Regions from separate parts of the Rhizobium sp. Pop5 genome, predicted to be linked through region 2. Evidence: predicted binding sites of a transcription regulator. Region 2 holds the regulator's gene; the other holds the start of a gene.
What was found. Region 2 encodes LexA, which represses DNA repair genes until DNA is damaged. Its sites were predicted from a motif close to TGTTCNNNNTGTGTTCNG; they were not measured.

Region 1 (4,423 bases), 1.7 Mb from region 2:
AGCGTGAAATTGCCAAGCTGGCGGTCCATTTCCAGGGCTTCCGTCGCCAGCCGGTGGATCGCCTCGGTCGTCTCCTCGACCATCGAGGCGTTTTGCTGCGTCATCGCATCGAGTTCGGCGACAGCACTATTGATCTCACGCAGCGTCCCGGCTTCCTCGCGGGTCGATTCCATGATCTCGTTGATCTGTCCGTTGATCGCCTCGACATGGGCGCCGATACCGGTCAGCGCAACGCCCGCTTTTTCCACAAGCGCCACGCCGCTTTCGACTTCATGCGTCGATTTCTGCAGCAGGCTGGAGATTTCCTTGGCGGCACTCGACGAGCGCTGGGCGAGTTCGCGCACTTCCATGGCGACGACGGCAAAACCCTTGCCCGATTCACCCGCGCGCGCCGCCTCGACGCCGGCATTGAGCGCCAGAAGGTTGGTCTGGAAGGCAATGTCGTCGATGACCGAGATGATCGTGTTGATCTGACGCGAGGAGGCCTGGATTGCTTCCATCGCCGCGATGGTCTCGCGCATGATCTGTCCGGAGCCGGTCGTCTCCTTCTTGGCGTCGCGGGCAATGCGCTCGGCCTGTTCTGCCCGCTCGATCTGTCGGCGAACGGATTGGGTGATGGCGTTGATCGCATTCGCCGTCTCGGTGATCGAGCCGGCCTGGCGCTCGGTGCGCGCGGCAAGCTCGTCGGCGCCGGTGCGCATCTCCTCGGACCCGGCGCGCACCGCCATCGAGTTACCGCCGATCGCCGTCATGGTTTCGCTGAGTGTGGCAAGCGCCTCGTTGAAATTGATACGCAGGCTTTCGAGTTCATTCGGGAAGCGGGTATCGATCTGATAGGCGAGATCGCCGCTTGCCAGATGATGCAGGCCCTCATCGATCGCCTCCACCACCTGCTGCAGCGTCTTCGCCTCGGCCTCACGCTCGGCGAGGTTCCGCTGGCGATCGTGTTCGGCCTGCAGGCGGGTCTCCTCGCTGGCCGCTTCGAGTTCGCGGCCTTCGACCAGCGACTGCCGGAAGCGGGCGAGCGCATTTGCCATCGTGCCGATCTCGTCCTTGCGGTTCAGGCTACCGATCTCGCTATCGAGCTTGCCGTCGGCGACATCGCGGGTGACGCCGGCAAGGCGTGCCAGCGGCGAAAACAGGAAATTGGTGACGAGCCCGGTCGCAACCGCCATGACAACGAGCACCCCGATGCCGATCATCGTCAGCAACATGGCGATCTCGACCGAGCCTGCGTTGAGCTCGCTGAGCAGCACGCTCTCGACCACCAGAAAGCGATCGCCGCGATAGTCGATGCCGCGGACATAGGCGCGGGCAGCACCATCCGCCCGGTCGAAATCGGCAACCGTCATTGCCGAGCTGGCAAGCGCGTCCTTGATGAAGGTGAAAGGTGCCGCATCGAGCGTCGAAAGCTTGCCGCTTCCGTCAAGACCGATGGCGGATCCATCCGCGGAGACGATCGCAGCCTGCGCCGTGTTGCCCTTGACGATGCCCTTGGCGAGAATGGCGGTGACGATATCGTCACGTACCTTGAAGAGGATGATGCCTTTGGCCGCTCCGAGCTTGACGATCGGCACGGCATAGAAGATCGCCGATTTGCCGCTGGCCGCATCGACGCGAAGGCCGGAAAAACCTGTCGGCGCGGCGTCATCGGTCGCCTTGGCGGTATTCTCGATCGCCTTGGCGAAAGCGATGCCGGCGCCGGCCGCCTTCCAGGCGTCCGTTTTCAGGTTCTCGGCAAAGTCGTCCTCCTTCTTGTAGGAATAGAGGACAGTACCGTCGAGATCGGCGATCAGCAGGTCGCTGAAGGCGGTATCCTCGAGGTCGCGGGCGACTTCGCCCTGCGTCTTTTCATGATTCGAGTAATAGAAGCCGCTCGGCCCTTCCGGCTTCATCAGCTTCTCGCGCTGATCCGCCGGGTTCGGATTGCTCGTGATGAAAACCTTCTTCAGCTCGGCGCGGGCATCGCCGGAAGTCTTTTCGATGGTTTTCCAGCCGCTCTTGAGGCTGGTGATCGACATCTGCAGCGCCTCGATGCGCGCGATGGAATTGGCCTGGTTTTCAAGCTGCGTCAGCTGATCCTGCAGCATGTCGCCGCGGAAGATCAGCACGCTTTCCTTGGCCTTCAGCGCCTGCTCGTCGGAGATGCGGCTGCTGGCGAAATAGGCGAGCACGTCGATGACCGCTATCGACAGCACGGTCATCAGGATGAATGTGGCAATAACCTTGAAGGACAGGGACTGAAATCTCTGAGCCATATGCAACGAACCCTTCTGAACGGCGTTTGCCAGCCCCGGCATGTGGCGCATGCCTGGTCGACAGAGCTAGAATTCGAGCATCTGTTTTAATTCGCAGTAAATGGCGCGCCTAAAACTTGGATGTTTTTGTTTTGTTCACATATCGATGGCACTTATTTCACAATCGCTATAGGTTGAACCATGCAAAATACGATTCGCATCATCGGCATCGATCCGGGTCTTCGCCGCACCGGCTGGGGCATCATCGACACGCTGGGCAATTCCCTGCGCTTCGTGGCATCGGGAACGGTGACTTCGGACGGCGACATGGATCTCGCCTCCCGCCTCTGCCAACTGCATGACGGCCTGGCGGAAATCGTTCACAGCCACAAGCCGGATGAAGCAGCCGTCGAACAGACATTCGTCAACAAGGATGCGGTGGCGACCCTGAAGCTCGGCCAGGCCCGCGGCATCGCGATGCTGGTGCCGGCGCGCGCCGGCCTGCCGGTCTCCGAATATGCTCCGAACGCCGTGAAGAAGGCCGTCATCGGCGTCGGTCACGGCGAAAAGCAGCAGATCCACATGATGTTGAAAATCTTGATGCCGAAGGTCGAATTCAAAGGCAACGACGCCGCCGATGCCCTGGCGATCGCCATCTGCCACGCGCATAATCGCGGCAGCAACCGGATGCGGCAAGCGCTGGCCGGATAATGCAAATTGAACATTATTTCTCCCGAAACGCACCCTTGAAAGACCGCGCCCCATGATCGGCAAGCTGAAAGGCACCATAGACGAGATCGGCGAAGACTATGTGCTCGTCGATGTGCACGGCGTCTGCTACGTCGCCCATTGCTCGACCCGTACGCTGTCCAAGCTCGGCTCGGCCGGCGAAGCCTGCGTGCTCTTCATCGAGACTTATGTGCGCGAGGATCAGCTGAAGCTCTTCGGCTTCATGACGGCGCTGGAGCGCGAATGGTTTAACCTTCTCCAGAGCGTCCAGGGCGTCGGCGCCAAGGTGGCGCTCGCCGTGCTCTCGACGCTGACGCCGGGCGAACTTGCCAATGCGATCGCCCTGCAGGACCGCGCCGCTGTCTCCCGCGCGCCGGGCGTCGGTCCGAAAGTGGCGATGCGGCTCGTCACCGAACTCAAGAACCGGGCGCCGGCCTTTGCCGGGGAGGCGATCAATATCGCCCTCAAACAGGAACTCGGCGAAGGTGTCGCCGCCGCACCGGTTGCCGATGCGGTTTCCGCGCTCACCAACCTCGGCTACAGCAGAGACCAGGCGGCGAACGCGGTCGCCGCCGCGATGAAGACAGCCGGTGATGGCGCCGACAGCGCCAAGCTGATCCGACTGGGGTTGAAGGAACTGGCGCGGTGAAGGGCTGGAAAACCGATGATGGGATGTCGAGACAGCCGTCTTTTGGTGTATTGGTGTGACAGGTTTCAAAACGGAATGAGAGCATGAGCGAACCCGCCCGCCTGATATCGCCGGAAAAGCGGGGCGAAGATCTCGATATCACCCTGCGCCCGCAAACGCTGGACGAGTTCACCGGCCAGGCGGAAGCACGCGCCAATCTCAAGATCTTCATTGAGGCGGCGAAGAACCGCGGCGAGGCGCTCGACCATGTGCTCTTCGTCGGCCCGCCCGGCCTCGGCAAGACGACGCTGGCGCAGATCATGGCGAAGGAACTCGGCGTCAATTTCCGCTCGACATCAGGCCCGGTGATCGCCAAGGCCGGCGATCTTGCGGCCCTCCTCACCAATCTCGAAGAACGCGACGTGCTCTTCATCGACGAGATCCACCGCCTCAACCCGGCCGTCGAGGAAATTCTCTATCCTGCCATGGAGGATTTCCAGCTCGACCTCATCATCGGCGAAGGCCCGGCCGCGCGCTCGGTGAAGATCGACCTGTCGAAATTCACGCTTGTGGCAGCCACCACCCGTCTCGGCCTGCTGACGACGCCGCTGCGTGACCGCTTCGGCATCCCGGTGCGGCTCAGCTTCTATACCGTCGAGGAGCTGGAACTGATCGTGCGCCGCGGCGCACGGCTGATGAACCTGCCGATGACCGAAGAGGGTGCGCGCGAGATCGCAAGACGTGCCCGCGGCACCCCGCGCATCGCCGGCCGGTTGCTGCGACGCGTGCGTGATTTTGCCGAAGTGGCGAGGGCCGAAGCGGTCACCCG
Region 2 (4,423 bases):
CTTCCCGAGCTCAACGATTTCTCCTTCGGAGCCTACTTCGATGGCATCGGCGCGAATGGTTTCTTCTACGGCGCGCCGACGAAGGTCGATGCGCAAGCGGAGCCGGAAAGCGCCGGATCGATATCGGACGCTCTGCTCGAATGGCTATACCGGTTGCGCAGCGGCATCGGCGACCGCATACGGCTGGTCTTGCCCGGCGATACCGGCGCCTTTGCTGCCTCTCTTGTCACTGATGAGAGACGTGCGATCTCGGATGAGACGACGGAGGCGCTCCGGCAGTCCGGCCTTGCCCATATCGTTGCCATCTCTGGTCTCAACATGGCATTGTCGGCCGGCATCTTCTTTGTCGGACTGCGCGTCATCCTCAGCCTGCTTCCGAGCATTGCCCAGGCTTGGCCGACAAAGAAAATCGCCGCAGCCGGTGCGCTTGCCGCCGTAACAGCCTACTATTTGATCTCCGGCTTCGCGGTCTCTGCCGAACGCGCCTTCATCATGATGGCGATCATGCTGATTGCCGTATTCTTCGACCGGCCGTCGATCAGCCTGAGAAACGTGGCCCTATCAGCTCTCGTAATCCTGTCGATCTCGCCGTCGGAAGTGCTGGGACCGAGCTTCCAGATGTCCTTTGCGGCAACGCTTGCCCTGGTTGCCGGCTACGATCTCTGGAAAAGGCGATCGATGCGGGAGAATGCGTTTGCCAAGCTGCCGGTCATGAAGCCCGTCTTCGTGGTCGGAGGCTTCTTTGGCGGCATCTTCCTGACCTCGCTCATTGGCGGTCTATCGACCGCACTGTTTTCGATCGAGCATTTCCATCGGCTGACTGCCTATGGACTTCCGGCGAACCTTGCGGCCATGCCAGTCATCTCCTGCATTGTCATGCCATTCGGAATGATGGCGATGCTGCTGATGCCCTTTGGCCTCGACGGTCCGTTTTGGCAGGTCGCAGGCTTCGGCCTTGAGCTGGTGATGAAGATCGCCAAGACGGTATCGGGTTGGGGCGGTGATATCGGCGTCGGCCGCTTGCCCGGCTGGTATTTCGCCGTGGCGGTTGCGGGCTTCCTGCTCATGATGCTGCTGCGCACCCGGCTGCGCCATATCGGCACCGCCATTATCGCGGCTTCGACGCTGACCCTGATCGTCCTGCCGGTCCCCCGATCGCCTGATCTGGTGATTTCGGAAGATGGCGGACTTGTCGCGATCGCCGAGAGGGCGGCATTGGCCTCCAATCGTGAAAGGCCGCCGGATTTCATCTTCGACCAGTGGCAGAGAGCACTTGTCCTGCCGACCCACTATCCGCCGAAGATGCTGGACGGCCCCGCCATTCCCGAGGGAGACGGTCGTCGCGTCAGGCTTTCCGGCGATCAGCAGGACGAAGCGAGGGTCGCGATGCGGGCGGCGGCGACCGGTGGTGAAACAAACCGCTTTTCCTGCGTGAAGAAGGCCTGGTGCGTATCGCGACTTGGCAATGGAAAAGTCGTGACCGTCATCGACAATGCCGCCTATCTCGGCCCCGCCTGCGATGCCGCCGATATCATCGTGACTTCGGTACGGCTGCGTTTCGATCGCTGCCGCACAGGCGCATCACTCTTCACCGGTGAAACGCTGCGCAGGACTGGCTCCCTCGAGCTGCGCTTTACGGATGGCGGCCTTGAAGTCGCGACCGCATTCGACACCTTGTCGAGGCCATGGATGCGCCATCGCGCCTATGACTGGCGCAGCGACAGCTTTACCGATTCCGGCACAGCCGATGTCAATGATAGCGGCGGATAAGGCCGACGAGTTTGCCTTGAACCTTGACCCGATCCGGCCCGAAGATACGGGTCTCGTAAGCCGGGTTGGCCGCTTCCAGTGCGATCGAGGCGCCCTTGCGGCGGAAGCGCTTGAGCGTCGCTTCCTCGTCGTCGACGAGAGCGACGACGATGTCGCCGGGGCTGGCGGTGCTGCCGTTGCGGATGATCACGGTGTCGCCGTCGAAGATGCCGGCGTCGATCATCGAATCGCCCTTGACCTCCAGCGCATAATGTTCGCCAGAACCGAGCATGTCGGCCGGAACGACGATGTCATGCGTGTTGTTCTGGATAGCCGAAATCGGAACGCCGGCGGCGATTCGCCCCATGACGGGCACGGAGATCGAGTTACCATTGTCGGCGACGGGCTTTACCGAAGCAGGAGCGGCGACCGGCTGGGGCTTGCCGAGGCTGCCTTCGATGACGCTCGGCGAAAAGCCGCGCCGGGGCTGAATGCTGGGGCTGTAGGCTTCCGGAAGCTTGATGACCTCGAGAGCGCGAGCACGGTTCGGTAGGCGGCGAATGAAACCTCGCTCCTCGAGTGCGGTAATCAGGCGGTGGATGCCGGATTTGGAGGCCAGGTCCAGGGCATCCTTCATCTCGTCGAAAGACGGTGGAACGCCGGATTCCTTCATGCGCTCATGAATGAAAAGGAGAAGCTCCTGTTGTTTGCGCGTGAGCATCGACGTCAGACCCCGTGATTGAAACAAATCCAGAACGGACACTATATGTTCCATATGTGTTCCGCAAGTAGCTAAATTTCCGTAAAACTTCGCATCAACTCGTTGAGATTTTTATTTTCATAGCCCAATCGGCAGGCAATCTTGAATTCAGATGATCGCTGCTGCACATCTCTAGCCATTTCAGGGAGAGGGATATCATGAACGAGCGCTCCGCCACGCCGCACCCGCTGGACCATGTCGTGCTTCCCGTCGTCAATATCGACCTGGCGCGCGAGAGGCTCGGCAAGCTCGGCTTCACCGTCGCCGCCGATGCCCGTCATCCCTTCGGGACGGAAAACGCCTGCGTCTTCTTTGCCGACAAAACCTATCTGGAGCCGCTCGGCGTCGCGAGCGTCGAGGAGAGCGACGCATCAGCGCGAAAAGGCAATGTCTTCACCGCCCGCAACCAGGCCTTCCGCTTCCGCTGCGGAGACGAGGGGCTTTCGGCAATCGTCTTCGCCACGGAAGATTCTGCCCGCGACCATGAGAAGTTCGCCAGCACGGGATCGAGCGCCGGCGAGATGCTGGAGTTCAGCCGGCCGATGAAGATGCCGGATGGTTCCGAGAGCGTCGGCAGCTTCAAATTGGCCTTCGCGGGCGATCTGCGTGCGCCCGATCTCTTGCTCTTCACCTGTCAGCGCATCAACCCGCTTCCCGCCGATCGTGATGCGCTGGAGAAACATGCCAATGGCGTCACCGGCATTGCCGAGGTGGCGCTTTGTGCGCCGGAACCAGCCACGTTCGGCCCGTTCGTCAGCCTTGCCGCTGCGCAGTCGGCAATTGAGAAAACCGGTTTTGGCGTCAAGATCGCGGCGTCGAATGCGAGAATCAGCCTGATGACGCCGGAAGGGCTGGAAGCCTATTTCGAGATTGCCGTCTCGCCCGCCGAGCGGGGGCTGCGCGGCCGGGCGATCCTCTTCAATGTCGGCGATCTTGCCGTGACAGAAGCGCATTTGGCTGCTAACGGGGTGACCTACACACGCAAGAACAATCGCATTCTGGTGAAGCCCGCGCCCGGCCAGGGCACGCTCTTCGCCTTCGAGGAAAGATGATGAGCACCAATACGAATTCCGAAGTCAAGATCGGCCAAGGCGACGCTCAGGTCACCTTTTCCAATACCGGCCGCCTGTCGCTGATCGCCGGGCCCTGCCAGATGGAGAGCCGCGATCACGCCTTCATGGTGGCGGGCACGCTGAAGGAGCTTTGCGGAAAGCTCGGCATCGGCCTCGTCTACAAGAGCTCGTTCGACAAGGCGAACCGTACCTCGCTCTCGGCCGAACGCGGCATCGGGCTTGAAAAGGGCATGGAGATCTTTGCTGACCTGAAGAAGGAATTCGGCTTTCCCGTCCTGACCGACGTCCATACCGCCGAGCAATGCGCGGAGGTGGCAAAGACCGTCGACGTCCTTCAGATCCCGGCCTTCCTCTGCCGGCAGACCGACCTTCTCATTGCCGCCGCTAAAACCGGCCGCGTCGTCAACGTCAAGAAGGGCCAGTTCCTCGCGCCCTGGGATATGAAGAACGTCCTGAAGAAGCTGAACGCCAGCGGCAATCCGAACGTGCTTCTGTGTGAGCGCGGCGCTTCTTTCGGCTATAACACGCTGGTCTCCGACATGCGTTCGCTGCCGATCATGGCGGCGATGGGCGCGCCTGTGGTTTTCGATGCCACCCATTCCGTGGCGCAGCCGGGCGGGCAGGGCGATTCCTCCGGCGGTCAGCGGGAATTCGTCGAAACGCTGGCGCGTGCGGCGGTGGCTGCCGGCATCGCGGGCGTCTTCCTCGAAACTCATCAGGATCCGGACAATGCGCCTTCCGATGGCCCGAACATGGTCTATCTCAAGGATATGCCGCGACTCCTCGAAAAGCTGCTTGCCTTCGACGCCGTCGCCAAGAGCTGACAGTCAAAGGCCTGACA

Region 1: the regulator LexA is predicted to act here: its motif matches at 2,380-2,397, upstream of ruvC (crossover junction endodeoxyribonuclease RuvC).

Annotation. Positions count from the first base shown of each region.
Region 1 covers NZ_CP099399.1:3,256,417-3,260,839, forward strand. Annotated here, with positions in the region: gene NE852_RS18300 (methyl-accepting chemotaxis protein) at 1-2,258, opposite strand, end outside; gene ruvC (crossover junction endodeoxyribonuclease RuvC) at 2,439-2,948, shown strand; gene ruvA (Holliday junction branch migration protein RuvA) at 3,001-3,615, shown strand; gene ruvB (Holliday junction branch migration DNA helicase RuvB) at 3,699-4,423, shown strand, end outside.
Region 2 covers NZ_CP099399.1:1,535,771-1,540,193, forward strand. Annotated here, with positions in the region: gene NE852_RS09800 (ComEC/Rec2 family competence protein) at 1-1,770, shown strand, start outside; gene lexA (transcriptional repressor LexA) at 1,751-2,470, opposite strand; gene NE852_RS09810 (VOC family protein) at 2,668-3,561, shown strand; gene kdsA (3-deoxy-8-phosphooctulonate synthase) at 3,561-4,406, shown strand.